4 regions of the Pectobacterium atrosepticum genome follow, and region 3 is predicted to be linked to each of the others. Evidence: predicted binding sites of a transcription regulator. Region 3 holds the regulator's gene; each other region holds the start of a gene.
The links. Region 3 encodes CRP, which controls carbon source genes, mostly activating them, when cyclic AMP is high. Its sites were predicted from a motif close to ATGTGANNNNNNTCACAT; they were not measured.
Positions count from the first base shown of each region.

Region 1: GZ59_RS00450 (PTS mannitol transporter subunit IICBA) is a predicted target of CRP. The motif match lies at 3,198-3,215, and genes of this name have one in related genera.
Region 2: GZ59_RS18015 (iron-containing alcohol dehydrogenase) is a predicted target of CRP. The motif match lies at 3,263-3,280, and genes of this name have one in related genera.
Region 4: glpT (glycerol-3-phosphate transporter) is a predicted target of CRP. The motif match lies at 1,823-1,840, and genes of this name have one in related genera.

Region 1 covers NZ_CP009125.1:104,029-108,927, reverse strand. Annotated here, with positions in the region: gene GZ59_RS00455 (mannitol-1-phosphate 5-dehydrogenase) at 1-1,014, opposite strand, end outside; gene GZ59_RS00450 (PTS mannitol transporter subunit IICBA) at 1,076-2,986, opposite strand; gene GZ59_RS00445 (DUF3053 domain-containing protein) at 3,412-4,116, opposite strand; gene GZ59_RS00440 (hypothetical protein) at 4,529-4,899, shown strand, end outside.
Region 2 covers NZ_CP009125.1:4,070,259-4,075,157, forward strand. Annotated here, with positions in the region: gene GZ59_RS18000 (DeoR/GlpR family DNA-binding transcription regulator) at 1-758, opposite strand, end outside; gene GZ59_RS18005 (D-threonate 4-phosphate dehydrogenase) at 903-1,883, opposite strand; gene dtnK (D-threonate kinase) at 1,876-3,204, opposite strand; gene GZ59_RS18015 (iron-containing alcohol dehydrogenase) at 3,440-4,576, shown strand; gene GZ59_RS18020 (dihydrodipicolinate synthase family protein) at 4,644-4,899, shown strand, end outside.
Region 3 covers NZ_CP009125.1:4,431,795-4,436,693, forward strand. Annotated here, with positions in the region: gene GZ59_RS19755 (hydrolase) at 1-879, shown strand, start outside; gene GZ59_RS19760 (YheU family protein) at 881-1,117, shown strand; gene GZ59_RS19765 (phosphoribulokinase) at 1,242-2,111, shown strand; gene GZ59_RS19770 (OsmC family protein) at 2,215-2,622, opposite strand; gene crp (cAMP-activated global transcriptional regulator CRP) at 2,997-3,629, shown strand; gene argD (bifunctional acetylornithine/succinyldiaminopimelate transaminase) at 3,757-4,899, opposite strand, start outside.
Region 4 covers NZ_CP009125.1:4,559,575-4,564,473, forward strand. Annotated here, with positions in the region: gene glpB (glycerol-3-phosphate dehydrogenase subunit GlpB) at 1-34, opposite strand, end outside; gene glpA (anaerobic glycerol-3-phosphate dehydrogenase subunit A) at 24-1,694, opposite strand; gene glpT (glycerol-3-phosphate transporter) at 2,014-3,363, shown strand; gene glpQ (glycerophosphodiester phosphodiesterase) at 3,439-4,524, shown strand; gene yigL (sugar/pyridoxal phosphate phosphatase YigL) at 4,704-4,899, opposite strand, start outside.

The sequences.
Region 1 (4,899 bases), 660 kb from region 3:
CTGTTCGCTGCGATAATGCATCGCGGCTGCAATACCAATAATCAGGTTGTCATGCGGTAAATGGTATTCCAGCGTTCCGAGCAGCGGCTTGATCAGACGGTCACCTGCGCTCAGCTTGCGCAGCGGCTGACGGCCAACGCGATCCACATCATCATGCAGATGAGGGTTTTCAAAGCGGCTGAGAATTTTGTTGATATAGGCGGCATGTTTATCCGCATCAAAACCATAACGTTTGATGAGTACCGCACCGCTCTCTTCCATTGCGCCTTTGACCACGGCTCTGACTTTCGGGTCAAGAATCGCATCACGGATCGTTTGATGACGTGCCTGCTGGCCGAGATAGGCCGTAATCGCATGACCAGTATTAAGCGTGAACAGCTTACGCTCGACAAACGCCATCAGATTGTCGGTCAGTTCCATACCGGGAATCGCTGGCGGCTCACCGCAGAACTGGGTTTTATCGACAATCCATTCGCTGAAGGTTTCTACCGTCACCGCCAACACATCGTCACTTCCCGCTTCCGAAGGGGGAACGATGCGATCCACGGCGGAATCGACGAATCCTACATGCTCGACAACCCATTCCTGATGGGCTTCCGGCAGCAGTTTCAGCACATGCTGTTTTAACTGGCTGGTGCCACGCACCATATTTTCACAGGCAATAATGTTCAACGGCCGGGTGTTGCCGTCTTCATGACGTTTAACCAGCCCCTGAGCGATAGTGCCGGCGATTTTTTCCAGAATCTGCGGTCCCACAGCGGTCGTCACCAGATCGGCCACGGCGATCAATGCGATGGCATCCTGACTGCCGCTGTGAACAGCACTGACGTTGCTGACGGCCTCAACTTGAGTGTTATCACCGACAATCCGCACCGAATAGCTTTTACGGCTGTTGAGCGCATCCAACAGCGGCTGATTGACGTCAGCGAATGTCAGTTCAACGTTAGCGTCCGCCAACAATTTACCAATAAATCCACGGCCGATATTACCTGCACCAAAATGTAATGCTTTCATGAGACATAACCTTAAAAAAACATAAAAAGAGGCCGCCCGAAGGCGGCTCTAGCCACATCAATTAGGCACTTTTTTTACCAGAGAGTAAGTCGAGTACTTCCTGAACATCTTGGGTATGTGCCAGACGTTCAATGGCGGCATCATCATCCAGCGCGTTAGTCAGGCTGGTGATGACCTGAATATGTTCGTTATTGCGGGCAGCAATACCGATAACCAGACGCGCAACCTCATCTTCTTCATCACCAAAGCGAACACCTTCAGGATATTGGCAGAAGACAACGCCCGTTTTCAGCACACGATCTTTCGCTTCAATCGTACCGTGTGGTACGGCAATCGATTCACCCAGATAGGTGGAGGTCAGCTTTTCGCGCTCCAGCATCGCTTCAACATACTCAGGTTCGACGTAGCCACCTTTTACCAGTTGCTCACCGGCAAAACGGATTGCCTGCTCTTTGTGTGTCGCATGCTGATTCAGGAACACGTTACCCGCACCCAGTTGGAACAGGTTCGTCTGCACATCGGCTACAACTGCTGGTGCAGGTGTCGCGACGGTTTCAGGCTTCGCAGCACCCTGCGCTGCCACAAGACGAGCTGCCAGATCGCTATACAAACCGCTATCAAGGAAGTTGGTCAGCGAAATATGCTGCGCTTGCGGCGCATGGCGCATCGCACGCTCGGTCAGATCGCGGTGCGTAATGACCAGATCAACATCATCCGGCAGGCTATTGATCGCGCTGTTAGTCACCGAAATGTTGGTCAGCCCAGCATCCTGAACTTTCTTACGCAGCACACCAGCACCCATCGCGCTGGAACCCATGCCGGCATCACAGGCTACGATGATTTTACGCACGGTGCTCATGTCGCCGCTGACACCGGCGCTCGTTGCTGCACCTTTGGAAGAGGCTTTCATTTCCTGCACGCGGCGTGTCGCGTCGCCCAGGTCTTCTTCTTTTTGCTTGGTACTTTTCAGCAAAATCGCTGACACAATGAAGGACACCGCGAAAGCGGCTGCAATGGCTGCGAGGTTAGCGAAGTAAGCGCCTTTTGGCGTCATCGCCAACACGGCCAAAATTGAGCCAGGGGACGCAGGAGAAACCAAGCCGCCACCCAACACGCTCAGCGTAAACACGCCAGTCATTCCACCCAGAATCACCGCAATAATCAGACGCGGATTCATCAGCACATAAGGGAAGTAAATTTCGTGAATACCGCCCAGGAAGTGGATAATCGCCGCACCCGGTGCTGATTCTTTCGCGTTACCACGGCCGAAGAACATGTAAGCCATCAGCACGCCCATACCCGGGCCTGGGTTCGCTTCGATCAGGAAGAAAATAGATTTGCCAGTTTCCGTCGCCTGCTGAATGCCCAGCGGTGAGAAGATACCGTGGTTAATAGCGTTGTTCAGGAACAGAATTTTTGCGGGTTCAACGAAGATGGACGTCAACGGCAACAGGTTGTTCTGCACCATCAGGTTAACGCCGGAGGCCAGCACCTGAGAGAAGACTTCAACCAGCGGACCAATTGCCAAAAACGACAGAATTGCCAACAACATACCGATAATACCGGCAGAGAAGTTGTTGACCAGCATTTCAAAGCCGCTCTTGATTTTACCGTCGACCATACGGTCAAAACGTTTGATCGCCCAGCCGCCCAACGGGCCTACAATCATGGCACCGAGGAACATCGGGATATCGGTCCCAACAATCACGCCCATCGTTGTAATTGCACCAACCACACCACCACGCTCACCAAATACCAAGCGTCCGCCGGTATAACCAATCAGCAATGGCAGCAAAAACGTGATCATTGGACCGACAAGCTTCGCCAACGTTTCATTGGGAATCCAGCCAGTGGGGATAAACAGCGCGGTAATAATACCCCAGGCGATAAATGCGCCAATATTGGGCATCACCATATTGCTGAGGAAGCGGCCAAAGTTTTGAACTTTGATCTTAATATCTGGTGAAAGCATAAAAACACACCCCTATTGAAACGCGCTGACAATAAGAGCGCGTGGTAATTATCGTGAGACGGCGTGGCTATAAAAATACCGATTGCCACAAGAATACTTCCGTCATTATTACTGTATGCAGCGCGGACTCTAACACGCTGTTTTCATACCGCAACCTCATGGCAGCAACGTGACAAAAATCACACAACCACCCTACATCAACGATACAAATAGGTGATTTACTTCACAAAAAACCGTTAAAAATGAAAAACTAAACAGATTTGTAGACAAACACTGCGCCTTATATGTGATTTGCATCACACTTTACAGGCGCTTGTTTGTTTTATTTATGTGATGTTAATCACAATTTATTTTTCCTCTCGTCTGCCAAACTCATCTTATCCAGAATACCTATCCGCCAAGAGCGCCTCGCTAAAAGAGGCTAATTAGGGATAGTTCGTGCCAGTTACCCCTCTGAGCGCATTCATTAAATTTTGCTGCTGAACCGGCAATGCTGCCACCATACCGTTATATTGCGCCACCTGCTGTGGCGTACGGAATTGCACAGACGCACCGTTAAATACGGCCTGATCGCCCTGAGCTTGAAGGAAATCCCCAACCTGAATCAGGCTTTGTGTAAACGACGTGGCATTCGGAATAGCAGGCAACAACGCATTCGTCGGCTGTATTACCGTCCGCGCATACAGTCGCTCATAAGGAATTTGCACCTCTTCGGGCTGTTTTAATGTGCGGTGGGCATTGTCAGCCTGCGCTTTCGCCGTCTGAACATGCTGCGCCAACAGGCTCATGGTTCCAACAGATTGCCTCAGTGCATCACGCTGTGTCAGATAGTCTTTAGGGACGCGAATACGGGAAATTTGCCCCAGCATCGGCGTTAAACTGCCGGATACGGCCTGATTAAACTGCTGAGAAAAGGTGGTTAAAATCGCGTAATCGTTGGTGAAATTGCCAAAATTCTTCTTTTGCTCTTCCGTCAATGCAGGCAGTATCCCATCCTGCTGCGACTGCACGCTTTGCAGGAACGCAATGAATGCCTTCCGCTGCTCGGCTTCACTGTCACCGCAGGCAGCAAGCTGCAATGCCGCCAGAATAACCAGAACTGGCAGCAGCCAGCGTGAACGGTACGTCATCAGCCTTCTCATTCCCTACTCCTGTTATGCTTACTGCCCCGCCAGCCGTGCTTTATACGGACAAAAACACGCTAGCGACGGATTTTCCATGACAAGATTTTCTACGACATAAGCATAGTCGAATCAGGCTGGCTGTGCAGAAAAAGGCCAGGTCTGGCGTTCAAGAGAAATAAAAACCAGTATGGTTATTGTTTAATCATAAACATATTATTAAAATTGCGTTTCATCTCGCATTTTTCATCCGAATAATAAAATTCGCCAAAAATATGAGGTTACTCGACAATATGAAAAAATAGATTACAAAATGAAACTATTAACAAGGTAACGAATATGCAATTTACTACCTTAAATAAAAAGTGACTCTTTTAGCACGATAGCTTTATTTTTAACAAACGGACAATTTGACTACTCTATGCTTAGTATATTACCACTTGAAACATGGATTTTTATTGCTGTAATCCTTGCCTACTTCATTTATAGCAACTGGAATTTTACCGAGAAAAAATCCCATGAGTCGCCAGGTATCCTCATTACTATAGGAATATTGGCAACCTTCCTTGGCATTGCGTTAGGTTTGTCGTCATTCGATATGAATGATGTGGAAAATAGCTTACCTACGCTGATTAATGGCATAAAAACCGCATTTTGGGCTTCTGTCGCGGGTGTCGCTTGCGCATTAATTATAAAATGGCGCTATGCCATCTGGGGTGTAAGAACAAAAAACAACCAACCAACACCCACTGATTCAACAATTGATGATATTGTTCAACACTTACAGATCTC
Region 2 (4,899 bases), 360 kb from region 3:
AACGCGCTGTCGGTAACGATATCCGTCAGATCCGATAAAGGCGTGACGCAGAACAGGGAATACGCGCCATATTTACTGCTGTCAGCCAGCAATATTCGACGGCTGGCATTCGCGCCGAGATCTTGCTTCACGCCCGCTTTCTCTTCCGTCGGCGTGGTGACACCTTTGTCCAGACTCCACGAGTTGCAGCTGATAAATGCAATGTCCGGGTAAATGCTGCGTAGCAGACGACGGCCATGTTCACCAATACAGGACTGGCTGCTGTCATCAATACGCCCGCCGATGATCGTCACTTCGATCTGCTTAAACTCAGACAAAAACAGCGCAATTTGCAAATCGGCGGTAATCACGCGCAGCGGCAGGTGCGTCAGGTTCCGCGCCAGCTCCAGCATGGTCGTTCCCGCATCCAGCACCACCGCGCTGCCCGGCTTAACCAACGTCGCTGCATAGCGCGCTATCGCCTGTTTTTCCTGAAGGCTACGATGTAATTTCTCATTCGTGGTCGGCTGGGAAGGAATAAAACGATTGAGCGTCACGCCACCGTGACTGCGGCTAATCACACCCTGCTCGTCCAGCTTGATCAAGTCACGACGGATCGTCGCCGGGGAAGCGTCGATCACGGACACCAGTTCATCGACCGTCACCAGATTATGGCTTTTTAGATAATCCATAATCTGATCAAGACGGCTCTGCCCTCTTACTTTATCCCCGCTCATGCGGAAAGCATCGGTTAATGTAGGATCCACGGCGATATCCATCTTGCTGTTGTTAGCGATATATTCTTGGTTGCAGGATACCAGAAACCTTCCCAATCGCGGGAAGGAAGATATCCTGCAATGCGCACTGTATCGCGTTTTATTCGCTTACAAAACCGCGCTAACAGCGCCGGTCGTCACCGCAAATCAGGCCAGTTGCATCGCGAGCTGAATAGAGATCGCCATGCTTTCAGGCTTCGCTTTACCCGTCCAGGCAATGTCAAACGCCGTACCGTGGTCAGCCGACGTGCGGATAAACGGCAACCCAGCAGTAATATTCACGCCATCATAAAAGCCTAGTAGCTTGAGCGGGATGTGCCCCTGATCGTGATACATCGCCACCACCATATCGTACTGGCCTTCATACGCCTGCAAATAGACGGTATCCGGCGGGCACGGGCCATAAACATCAATGCCTTTGGCTTTCATCGCTTCAACCGACGGCGACACGATCTTGATCTCTTCGTCACCAAATAGGCCATTCTCACCCGCATGCGGGTTAACTCCGGCAACGGCGATACGCGGATGGGTAAAACCGACGCGTTTGAGGAAGACATCTGCCATGTCGATCACCGTTTCCACGCGATCGCGGTTCAGCGTATCCAGGAATTTACGCAGCGCGATGTGCGTTGAAACATGGATAACCTTCAACTTATCGGTATACAGCACCATCGCATAGTCACGGCTGTTGGTCAGCTTCGCCAGCAGTTCGGTGTGGCCCGGATAAAGATGGCCCGCCGAGTGCAGCGCTTCTTTATTCAGCGGTGCGGTCGCAATCGCGTGGACTTCACCCGCCATCGCCAGCGCGGTCGCTTTCTTGATGCAGCGGTAAGCCAAATCGCCCGCCTGTGCCTGAACGATACCCGGCTTTAGCGCCTGCGGATCTTCCAACGGTTCATCAATGATGTTGATGACGCCCGGCGCAAATACCGCGTCAGCCGGTTTATCAATGATTTTCAGCTCGACTGTTGGCACCACGTTCAGCGCCAGAATGCGTCGCATCGTCTGTACGCAGCCCACCACCACAGCGGATGCGCCGGAAAGCTCGCCTTCGGCCAGAGATTTGATAATAATTTCCGGTCCAATCCCTGCCGGATCCCCCATCGTTACCGCAATAATTTTACTCACTGACCTTCTCCTCAATAAAACGTAAAACATCGAGCAAAGTAGTTTCGTTACCAAAACCCCCCGCTTTAGTCATCACAGGGGTCATGCCGACAATGCTGTTCAGCAGGTATCCCCAAGGCACGCAGGATGCGATTTGCCCCTTAATCTGAAAACCGGTAGCGCCCAGTGCGGTTGCCACGGCAATCGCAATATCACCACCCGATAAATACAATCCCCCCGGTAAGCGTCGGCGAGTGCCGTCCGCCGCTAGGCTATCTAGTGCCTGAACAATGTTGCGCGTAAGTTCCCCCAGATAGTGGCTGATCGTTTCGCCAAGCTGCTGGCGGCTAAGCCCAAGCTCCCGACAGCGCGCGTCGATCTCGAAGCGCTGATTCTCGTTGTGACAGGTTCGAATAATGCAATGGTGGCCGTTCGTCAGCGCCTTCAGCGCATCCTCACACTGGGACGCCATGACGGTGGATGAGTCGGGTGAAAAGAGCGCATTGATGTCGATCTCAACCAGCGTGACATCACTGCGCAATCTGGCGGCTGCAATCTGTTTTTGAGCAATATCGCTCATTGACCCGACGACAGCCAGCAGCGGCTTTTCAGTTTTGCGCGTAAAATCCTGCGCAGTCGCCAGCGCGTCGCTCAGGCCTGCCGAGCCGACCAGTAAGGGGCGAAACGGCAATGCTCTGGCGGCGTTAACGATGTGTGTCAGATCGTCCTGCACGTCGGTATCGAGAATAATCAGGCGTGTACCCTCGTCCGCCAACTGCTGCAAACGGTGGGCTAAATTGGCCTGACGCACCTCATCAAGATGTATCTCCGCTACCGGTAAAGCAGTTTGTTCCGCCAGACGGGCGGCGATAGACGCTGAGGTCACCGGCGTTTTTGGATCGCTGGCAAATTCCGTGTCGGTAAGCCGACGACCATTAACCCAGACTTCACCTTGTCGGGTAACGCGCCCCAGCGTCGGCGACGCCGCAGCAATCAGTGCAACAGGCACATCAGCCGCAGACAGCGCAGCGGCTACCTCCGCCCCCAGATTCCCACGCAGCGTCGAGTCAATCTTCTTAATAATCCAGCCTTTCCCGCCCACGGCCTGCCAAGCGGCTACCGCGGCTGCAGTACGTTGAGACGCCACGTCGTCACGCGCCGCACGGCTATCGGTGTTGATGACCACCGCATCGCCCAGTAAATCCGCATGCAGTGTATTAACGTCAAATACGACGCTAACCCGAGCACCATGCTGCGCCAGACCGACGCCCGCATCATTGGCACCCGTAAAGTCATCAGCGACAACTAATACCTGTCCTGCTGATTGCTGCACGTTTGGCATACCTCATCCTCGGTTCATGATTACCTGACAATGATTATATTGAATCACATTTGATTATATGTGAGCAATATCAAATTATTTAAAAGGAATTTCACCTATAAATTATCACCACGATGTGGCAAATGGCGTTTAGCAGTGACTAACACCACGCCATTTGACTGAAAGTAATCACCATCGCAACCATTATCATCGCGATAACGCTCTGGCGAAGAAGATAAAAGGCAAGGTAATAAGCATGAATATCAATAGCACTATCCTCAGCGGTTACCGGGTACTTCAGGACATTAGTCACCTGTTGACAGGGAAACAGCACGTTTTATTTGTCACCGACAAAAACATCGTCGGGCTGCCTGACGTTCAGGCGCTGATCGCACAAGTTAAGCAAGCCGTTCCGCAGGTTCTGTTGGTTGATAATGTGCCTGCCGAGCCGAGCCAGCACGACGTTGCCCACATACTGAGTCAGCTCACACAAACCCAGACCGATCTGGTCATTGGCGTAGGCGGCGGCAGCGTACTGGATGTCGCCAAACTGCTTTCCGTGCTGTGCGCAGGTGATGAAACCGTCACGCTGGATAGCCTGCTGGCAGGAGAAAAGCCGACTCGCCGCACGACATCCTTGCTCATCCCGACTACCGCAGGAACCGGCTCAGAAGCCACGCCAAATGCCATTCTTGCGATCCCGGAAAAAGAGACCAAGGTCGGCATTATTACGCCAGTGATGCTGCCGGACTATGTTGCGCTGGTGCCGGAGCTGACCATCAGCATGCCGCCACATATTGCCGCCTCAACCGGTATCGACGCACTCTGCCACCTGATCGAGTGTTTCACCTCGACGATTGCCAACCCAGTCAGCGACAACTACGCGCTGATTGGCCTGAAGAAGCTGTTTGCCAACCTTGAAACGTCTGTGCGCGAACCGGGCAATCTGGAAGCCAAGCTGAATATGCTATGGGCGTCCTATTACGGCGGTGCCGCCATTGCCCACTCTGGTACGCATCTGGTTCACGCCATGTCTTACCCGCTAGGCGGCAAGTACCACATCCCACACGGCGTGGCGAACGCCATCCTGCTCGCCCCTTGCATGCGCTTCGTGCAGTACGCCGCACAGGACAAATTCGCTCAGGCGTATGACCTGCTGCCGGATGCCGATCTAAGGCTCGGTACCGCGGAAAAAGCGCAGGCGCTGGTGACCTATTTCAGTGAGTTGGTCAAACGTCTCAATCTGCCCAACACCTTACAGCAGCTTGGCGTGGAAAAAGATCACCTGCCCTATCTGGTCGATGCCGCGTTACAGGTTCAGCGTCTGATGAAAAACGTACCGACACAAGTCAGTGCCGACGATGTCCGTGAGGTGTACCTGACTCTGTTTTAACAGAGCGGTTTTGAATAGAACGATTTTAAGTTTCCACCTTTTTGATTACGTGTAACGAGGAAGAATAATGAGTAAGAACATTACCGGCGTCCTGACCGCCATCGTCACGCCGTTTGATAACCAGGGCGAATTTAACCCCGCTGCCATGCGTCTTCAGGTTCAACGCCAGATGCGCTATGGCAACGGTATTTTCTGTAACGGCACCAACGGTGAGTTTTTCGTTCTACACACCGATGAGAAAGTCGCCGTCACTGAAACCTGCGTTGATGAAGTTGCCGGAAAAGTGCCGGTTGTCGGCCACATCGGTGAAATCTCCACGCGGG
Region 3 (4,899 bases):
GCGTGGAGCGAAGCGCCCGAGAAGGCTCGGCATAAACCGCGCGTAGTGCTGTTTCACGGATTAGAAGGCAGCTTTCATAGCCCCTACGCCCACGGCCTATTACACGCCTGCAAACAGCGCGGATGGCTGGCCGTCATCATGCATTTTCGCGGGTGTAGCGGTAAGCCCAACCGGATGAAGCGTATTTATCATTCAGGAGAAACCAGCGATGCCAGCTATTTTCTGCACTGGATGCAAGAGACGCTGGGCGAAGTTCCTACCGCCGCCATCGGCATTTCTCTCGGCGGCAACATGCTGGCCTATCTGCTCGGTGAGCAGGGCGAAGCCTGTTCTCTGTCCGCCGCCGTCATTGTTTCCGCCCCCTTGATGCTCGAACCCTGTAGCCGTCGAATGGAACAAGGCTTCTCGCGCGTCTATCAGCACTACCTGCTGCGCCTATTGAAACAAAACGCCGGTCGCAAGCTGGCGGCTTATCCAGATACGCTGCCAATTCAGTTGCCGCAGTTGAAGAGAATCCGCCAGCTACGGGAGTTTGATGACATCATCACCTCACGTATCCACGGCTTTCGTGATGCCGCTGACTACTATCGACGCTGTAGCGCCCTGCCGCTGTTACCTCACATACGCAAGCCGCTGCTGATCATCCATGCGAAGGACGATCCTTTCATGACACCGGAGGTCATTCCCGATCTGTCGCAGTTACCGTCTAATATTGAGTATCAGCTAACGGAACACGGCGGGCATGTCGGCTTCGTCGGTGGAACATTGCTGAAACCGGAAATGTGGCTGGAACAGCGCATTCCCAATTGGCTTAGTCCATTTTTGGACCACGCCACCGGTTCTTTTTATTCAGAAACAATTTTTACTCAGGAAACATAGCGTGATTATTCCCTGGCAACAGCTCGATCCAGAAACGCTGGATAGCATCATTGAATCTTTCGTCCTGCGGGAAGGCACTGATTACGGCGAACAGGAGCGCTCGCTGGCGCAGAAAGTAGAAGATATCCGCAGCCAACTCCAATCTGGCGAGGTCGTTTTGGTGTGGTCTGAGTTACATGAAACGCTAAACATTATGCCGCGCAGCCAGCTCAATGCCGGAGGACATGCCCCTTATTGAGCATGGCGAAAGGCGTGAAAGAGCGCGCCAAACATGCTAACAATGAGAGCAATTACGTCATTTTTGAGAATGCGCGCAGGCTTTCAGCCTATGCGGGCATCGCGATCACGGAGTCACGCACCTTATGTCACATCAGCATCCGATTATTGCAGTTACGGGTTCCAGTGGAGCGGGAACCACGACCACCAGTCTGGCTTTCCGTAAGATTTTCCAACAATTCGACCTGCGCGCAGCCCAGTTGGAAGGTGACAGCTTTCACCGCTATACCCGCCCAGAAATGGATATGGCGATTCGTAAAGCGCGTGATTTAGGACGACACATCAGCTATTTCGGCCCAGAAGCGAATGACTTCAGCCTGCTGGAACAATCGTTTATCGAATATGGCCTGCACGGACACGGCCAGACGCGTAAATACCTTCATACTTACGATGAAGCCATTCCTTATAATCAGGTTCCTGGGACATTTACGCCGTGGGAACCGATGCCGGAACCTACCGATATCCTGTTCTATGAGGGATTGCACGGTGGCATAGTCACCGATCAAAACGACGTGGCACAGCATGTCGATTTGCTCGTCGGCGTAGTACCGATCGTCAATTTGGAGTGGATTCAAAAGCTGATTCGTGACGTCAATGAGCGCGGCCACTCGCGTGAAGCGGTAATGGATTCCGTTGTCCGCTCCATGGAAGACTACATCACCTATATCACGCCGCAGTTCTCTCGCACCCATATCAACTTCCAGCGCGTACCAACCGTGGACACCTCCAACCCGTTCGCTGCCAAGTCGATTCCCTCACTGGATGAAAGTTTCGTCGTCATCCACTTTCAGGGATTAGATAATATTGATTACCCCTATCTGCTCGCCATGTTGCAGGGCTCGTTTATTTCTCACATCAATACGTTAGTCGTTCCCGGCGGGAAAATGGGGCTGGCAATGGAATTAATCATGGCACCGCTGGTGCAGCGGTTGATAGAAGGGAAAACGATCGAATAACCGACACTGAGCACGGCAAGACGTGCCAAGAGGATAATGCCAATCGTTTAAGCATCGAGATACACGGGCTTAAGCGACCAGCATTAATGCTCAGAGAAAGGAATTACGGCAGTATTCTAATTTCGTGACTGTGCGTCACTTCAACGGCTTTGCCCAGCATCAATGCCACAGAGCAGTATTTTTCCGCTGACAGCTCGACAGCCCGCTCGACAGCTTTATCGGTCAGCCCTTTCCCCGTCACGATAAAATGCAGATTGATATGGGTAAATAAGCGCGGCGCTTCAGACCGACGCTCTGAGGTTAATTTCACCTCACAATCCGCCACATCGTTACGGCCCTTTTGCAGAATCGACACCACATCAATCGCGCTGCATCCCCCTACGGACATCAACACCATTTCCATCGGACTGGGCGCTTTATCGCCAGAATTACCGTCCATCAATACCTGATGTCCTGATGCGGATTCGCCCAAAAACGTTAAGCCTTCAACCCATTTTACCCGAGCCTGCATGATGTCTCTCCACTAAAATTTTTTTGAAAATTTATACCGTTACTGTACAAAAACCAGCGTTAATCAGAGCTTTGTCATGCTGAAGCGAGACAACACAAGACACATCCTTAAAGCTGTGTTAAAACGAAAATAGAATAGACCTTTTCTGGACAAACCCAGAAACGAAGAAGATGATGACGTAGCCAGAAATACCCAGCCACGTTTACGGTGCGGCAAAGCAGCAACCGAAAAACCAAGGGTACAGTGGTTCCAGTATATTCCCTGACGTCATTCTGCCTAGACTGAATTTTATTTTTTTAGCAGTTAAACACGCCGTACAGGGAACTCTGACCCCTGTAATTTGCGCAGTGAATTACAACAGAGGATGATAGCGAATGGTTCTCGGCAAACCGCAGACAGACCCGACTCTCGAATGGTTCCTTTCCCATTGTCATATCCACAAGTATCCATCGAAGAGCACGCTGATTCACCAAGGTGAAAAAGCAGAAACGCTTTACTACATCGTGAAAGGCTCTGTCGCAGTGCTAATCAAAGATGAAGAAGGCAAGGAAATGATTCTTTCCTACCTCAATCAGGGCGATTTTATTGGTGAGCTCGGCCTGTTTGAAGAAGGTCAGGAACGCAGTGCTTGGGTTCGGGCAAAAACCGCCTGTGAAGTGGCTGAAATTTCTTATAAAAAATTCCGCCAGCTCATTCAAGTTAACCCAGATATCCTCATGCGTCTGTCTGCACAAATGGCAAACAGACTTCAGATTACCTCAGAAAAAGTCGGCAACCTCGCCTTCCTTGATGTAACTGGCCGTATCGCCCAAACATTACTCAACCTGGCAAAACAACCTGATGCCATGACGCATCCAGATGGCATGCAAATTAAAATTACCCGTCAGGAAATTGGGCAAATCGTTGGCTGCTCGCGTGAAACCGTGGGCCGCATTCTGAAAATGTTAGAAGACCAGAACCTGATCTCTGCGCACGGTAAAACGATTGTCGTTTACGGCACTCGCTAAACCCCTGTCGCGATACCCTACCAATAAAAAAGCGTGAAGCCTCGGCCTCACGCTTTTTTTTATCGCACAATGCTTATCACAAAAAAATGGTTTATCAAATAACGGTTTATCACAAAATAACGTGAACTCAGTTCGCCGTGTTAACCACTTGAGCGACAGCTTTAGCGAATTTCTCCATCCCCTGCGCAATATCATCTTCATCAATGATCAAAGACGGCACAAAGCGGATCACGTTCGGCCCAGCCATCAACACCATAAGCCCCTGAGCCGCTGCAGCAGCCAAGAACTCACCCGCGCGACCATGCCATTGCGGTTTCAGCTCAGCCCCCAGCAAAAGCCCCATACCGCGGACTTGATCAAATACGCCATACTGCTGGTTGATTTTATCAAGCTCACTGACAAAGCGATCGTGACGATCCGCTACGCCCGATAGCACTTCCGGCGTATTGATGATATCCAGCGCAGCTTCCGCCACTGCACAGGCCAGCGGGTTGCCGCCATAGGTGGTGCCGTGTACCCCAACCGTCATGACCGATGCGATCTCTTCCGTCGTCAGCATCGCACTAATCGGGAAACCACCGCCCAACGCTTTAGCCGTTGTAAGGATATCCGGCGTAATACCATAGTGCATATAGCTAAATAATTTACCGGTACGTCCCATTCCACTCTGCACTTCATCAAATACCAGCAGCGCTTTATGTTGATCGCACAAGTCACGGACGCCCTGCAAAAATTCAGGCGTAGCGGGTGTAATGCCGCCTTCGCCCTGAATCGGCTCCAGCACGACCGCGCAGGTGTGATCGTCCATCACCGCTTTAACGGCAGCTAGGTCGTTGAACGGAACATGCACGATATCAGCAGGTTTAGGCCCGAAACCATCGGCATATTTAGGCTGTCCGCCAACCGAAACGGTGAACAGCGTTCGGCCATGGAATGCATTGTAGAAAGCAATAATCTTGGTTTTATATGGACTATGGCGTTTAACCGCATAGTGACGCGCCAGCTTAAATGCGGCTTCGTTAGCCTCTGCACCGGAATTAACAAAGAACACACGGTCAGCAAAAGTGGCATCAATCAATTTGCTCGCGAGGCGTAGCGCAGGTTCGTTGGTGAAAATATTGCTGGTATGCCACAGCGTTTCACCCTGCTGCCGCAATGCGTTAACCAGCGCAGGATGGCAGTGACCGAGCGCCGTAACCGCAATGCCACCGGAGAAATCGATATACTCGCGGCCGTCCTGATCCCAGACGCGGCTCCCCTTACCTTTCAC
Region 4 (4,899 bases), 130 kb from region 3:
GCCCGCCGCCGATAATCACAACGTCATAGCGCATGACGATCCTCCTGACTGTCGCTGGCCGTTAGGCCGCACAATCCCTGATAAATCCAACTGGTAAACTCGCTTTCGCGCAGCGCATTGCCCCACGCAACCGGGCGAATGCCTTTCCAGCGTTCGTTTAAAAACTGGCTAAGCTGCGTAAGCGACTGCTCTGGCGTCGCGGTGCCCAGACGGCACAACAGCCCTGCCGCGCGGCAGGCGCACAGCTCACCCTGACAGGTGCCCATGCCAACGCGAGTACGCCGGCGTAAATCAATCAGGTTATTCACCTGCAATGACTCCACGGCGTAGCGCACTTCACCCGCCGTCACGGCCTCACATTCGCACACCAAACTGCGGTCCAGACGTTCACCGGACAGCATTCGCCCAGCGCGTTCACCGTGGCGATAAATCGCCGAACCACGTAGCGGCGCAGAGAGCGGTTTTGCCGCGGGATACGCTGACAGGGCGTGGGGGACGGTTTTCACTTCATCCAGCGATTCAGAACCGGGCAGCGGCGTCTGTGCAGTCGAACAGGCAACATCATGACCCAGCTTTTTGCAGATAGCGTCCGTCACCCATTCCGCCATCAGGCGATAGGTCATCAGCTTGCCGCCGGTGATGGTAATAAATCCTTCCAGCCCGTCGCGGCTAGCATGGTCGAGCAGCACAATGCCGCGACTCACGCTACGCCCGCTGGGATCGCTATCGTTGGCAACCAAAGGTCGTACACCCGCATAGGCGCGTAGAATTCGCGTGCTTGCCAGCGCGGGAGCCAGCATCGAACCTTCCCGCATCAGCGTTTCCACTTCAGCAGGCGTCACCAGCATATTGTCGATCTGATCGTAGTCGATGTGGGTTGAGGTGGTGCCAATCAGCGAAATGGTATCGCCCGGCACCAGAATGTCGGCATCTGCCGGTTTGCGACAGCGGTTGATCACCATATTGTTGATGCGATGTCCAAGAATTAGCAGTGCGCCTTTTGCCGGGAACATGCGCACGCGCAGATCGGCATATTCCGCAATGTGTTGTCCCCAGATACCACCGGCATTGACCACCACCTGCGCGTATATTTCTGTTTCTACACCTTTTTTATGGTCGAAAACGCGCACACCGGTAATACGGTCACCCTGACGAATTAGCCCGATGACCTCATGATAGGTCAACACTTCCGCGCCGTGCTCACAGGCATCAATCATGTTGGCCGCCGTCAGGCGAAAAGGATCGACAGAGCCATCCGGCACGCGCACCGCGCCAATCAGCGTCGGGTTTGCTGCGGGTTCCAGCCGCAGCGCTTCCTGCGGATCCAGCGCCTGCGCGCCAATCCCCGCCTGCTGGCAAGCGGTAATGAACTGCGCCTGCCAGCCGAGATCGTCTTCCGGCAAGGTGATAAACAAACCGTCGGTAGGCTCAATACAGTGTCGGGCGATCCGCCGGAGAATCTGGTTCTCTTCAATGCATTCGCGGGCAGATTCACCATCCGTCACCGCATAGCGGGCACCGCTATGTAATAAGCCGTGATTACGCCCGGTAGCCCCAGTCGCAATATCATAACGTTCAAGCAACAAGCAGCGCAGTCCGCGCAGGGCACAGTCTCGTGCCGTACCCGCCCCTGTCGCACCACCACCGATGACAACCACGTCAGTTTCACGCCAGTTCCCAGTGTTTTGCTTCATGTTCTCGCTCCAGGCGGGGATATAGAGGATATGTATGTTGCTATTGGGACACAAAAAGAAGGGTTAATGTTTGATAAAGAGCAAAAACGAACACTAAACGAAAATAAAGGGGAGTTTAAAAACCATAAGTGTGATTTGTATCACTAAAACCACACTGTGAGATTTTCCGATTCTGTTAACATGAGCGCAAAAATCGTCACAGTTTCATAAAAGTGTAACATTAGCGTCATGAATCACACTCATTTGTACGCTAGCCCCTTACAATAACGTTCGTAATAGAACAAAAAAGCTATCGTTTTTTTTCGCATTGGAGATATCTATGCTGAGTATTTTTAGGCCCGCCGCCCACCAGCCACGCGTGTCGCAAGATCACGTCGATCCCGTCTATCGTCGCCTGCGTTGGCAGATTTTCATGGGGATCTTTTTTGGCTACGCCGCCTACTATCTGGTACGTAAAAACTTCACACTGGCGATGCCTTATCTGATTGAACAGGGCTTCTCACGTGGTGACCTTGGCTTTGCGCTGTCCGGTATCTCCATCGCCTACGGCTTTTCCAAATTCATCATGGGATCGATATCCGACCGTTCTAACCCGCGAGTGTTCCTGCCCGCCGGTCTGATTCTGTCAGCTGCGGTCATGCTGTTCATGGGCTTCGTACCGTGGGCAACGTCAAGCATTGCGATTATGTTCGTCCTACTGTTCCTGTGCGGATGGTTCCAGGGCATGGGCTGGCCGCCGTGCGGACGTACTATGGTTCACTGGTGGTCACAGAAAGAACGTGGCAGCATCGTATCTGTATGGAACTGTGCGCATAACGTCGGTGGTGGGCTTCCCCCTCTGCTGTTCCTGCTGGGTATGGCCTGGTTCAACGACTGGAAAGCGGCGCTCTATATGCCGGCATTCGCCGCCATTCTGGTTGCCATGATCGCTTTTGCACTGATGCGTGACACACCGCAATCTTGTGGTCTGCCACCGATTGAAGAGTACAAAAACGATTATCCGGTTGATTACAATGAAAAAGCAGAAGAAGAGCTGACCGCTAAGCAGATCTTCATGCAGTACGTTTTCCCGAACAAACTGCTGTGGTATATCGCTATCGCCAACGTGTTCGTTTACCTGCTGCGTTACGGCATCCTCGACTGGTCACCGACTTACCTGAAAGAAGTTAAACACTTCGCACTGGATAAATCGTCCTGGGCGTACTTCCTGTACGAATACGCGGGTATTCCGGGCACGCTGCTGTGCGGTTGGATGTCTGATAAGGTGTTCAAAGGTAACCGTGGTGCAACGGGCGTGTTCTTCATGGTACTTGTCACCATCGCCACCGTCGTTTACTGGATGAACCCAGCCGGTAATCCGGGTGTGGACATGGCCTGTATGATCATCATCGGCTTCCTGATTTACGGTCCGGTTATGCTTATTGGTCTACACGCGCTGGAACTGGCACCGAAGAAAGCGGCTGGTACTGCGGCGGGCTTCACCGGCCTGTTCGGCTACCTCGGTGGCTCCGTTGCCGCCAGCGCCATCGTCGGCTACACCGTTGACTTCTTCGGTTGGGACGGCGGTTTCATGGTGATGATCGGCGGCAGCATTATGGCTGTGCTTCTGCTGGTTGTTGTTATGCTGAATGAGAAAAAGCATAAAGCAGAGTTAGCCAATCGCGCCTAACCCGCTCTTGTAAGCATCCCTCTGGCGGCGTCCTGATGACGCCGCCTTTCTCTCGACAGAAAGAGGTTTGATCGCATGAACGTTACCGTAACATCTCTGATCTCCGCCCTTGCGCTCTCCGTTTCCTTTAGTGTTTCTAGTCACTCGAGTATTTCCACTTCATCAACTGACAAAATCGTCATTGCCCACCGCGGTGCCAGTGGCTATCTGCCCGAGCATACGCTTCCGGCGAAGGCGATGGCCTACGCTCAGGGTGTCGATTATCTGGAACAGGATCTGGTACTCACCAAAGACAACGCGCTTATTGTCCTGCACGATCACTATCTGGATCGCGTTACCGATGTGACAGAGCGTTTCCCTCAGCGTGCCCGTAAAGATGGACGCTTTTACGCCATCGACTTCACGCTAAAAGAGATCAAGTCGCTGAAATTCACCGAAGGGTTCGACATCAAAGACGGCAAGCAGGTACAGAGCTACCCAAACCGTTTCCCGATGTGGAAATCCGACTTCCGTATTCATACTTTTCAGGAAGAGATTGAATTTATTCAGGGTCTGAACCACTCAACCGGCAAGAACATTGGCCTCTATCCTGAAATCAAAGCACCGTGGTTTCACCATCAGGAAGGGAAAGATATCGCCCGCGAAACGCTGACGGTGCTGAAGCAGTATGGCTATACGGAGAAAAGCGATAGGGTCTTCCTGCAATCGTTTGATGTTGCAGAGTTAAAGCGTATCAAAACCGAATTGCAGCCGCAGATGAAAATGGATCTGAACCTGATTCAACTGATCGCCTATACCGACTGGAATGAAACCTACGAAAAACAGGCCGATGGGTCGTGGGTGAATTACAACTACGATTGGATGCAAAAGCCCGGTGCAATGAAACAGATTGCGACCTATGCAGACGGTATCGGCCCGGACTACCACATGCTCGTTCAGAAAGATTCGACGCCTGACAGCATCGCCTTTACCAATATGGTGAAGGAAGCGCATCAACATAAACTTCAGGTGCACCCGTTTACGGCAAGAGCCGACAGGCTACCGACGTACGCCAAAGATATCGATCAACTCTATGACATTCTCTACCATCAAGCGGACGTTGACGGCCTGTTCACCGATTTTCCCGACAAAGCAGTCGATTTTCTGAAAAAGCCGCGCTGAAGTTCTCATGCTAGTCATTTAAGCATGGATTGAGAGGGAAACACGATGATGAGGCTCCCGTAGGGATGCCTCGCACCGTGGTCACCCTCGGTATCTCGATCCTTAAACGATCGCTGAAGTTCAGCTTTCCCATCGGGTACAGACGTACCCGATAATACCTCAGTTCGATAATGCACTGCTTACTTCAGAAACAGTTCTCGCAGGTAATTCGGCACCGCGCTGTCTGCGTTAGAACCAATCACTTCACGATCCGGCAGTAAATCTTTTAGGCGCTGATGCGCGTTCTCCATGACGCAGCCTTTTCCGGCCATCGACAGCATTTCGTAGTCGTTCATGCCATCACCAAACGCCACGCACTCTTTGAGCGAGAAGCCG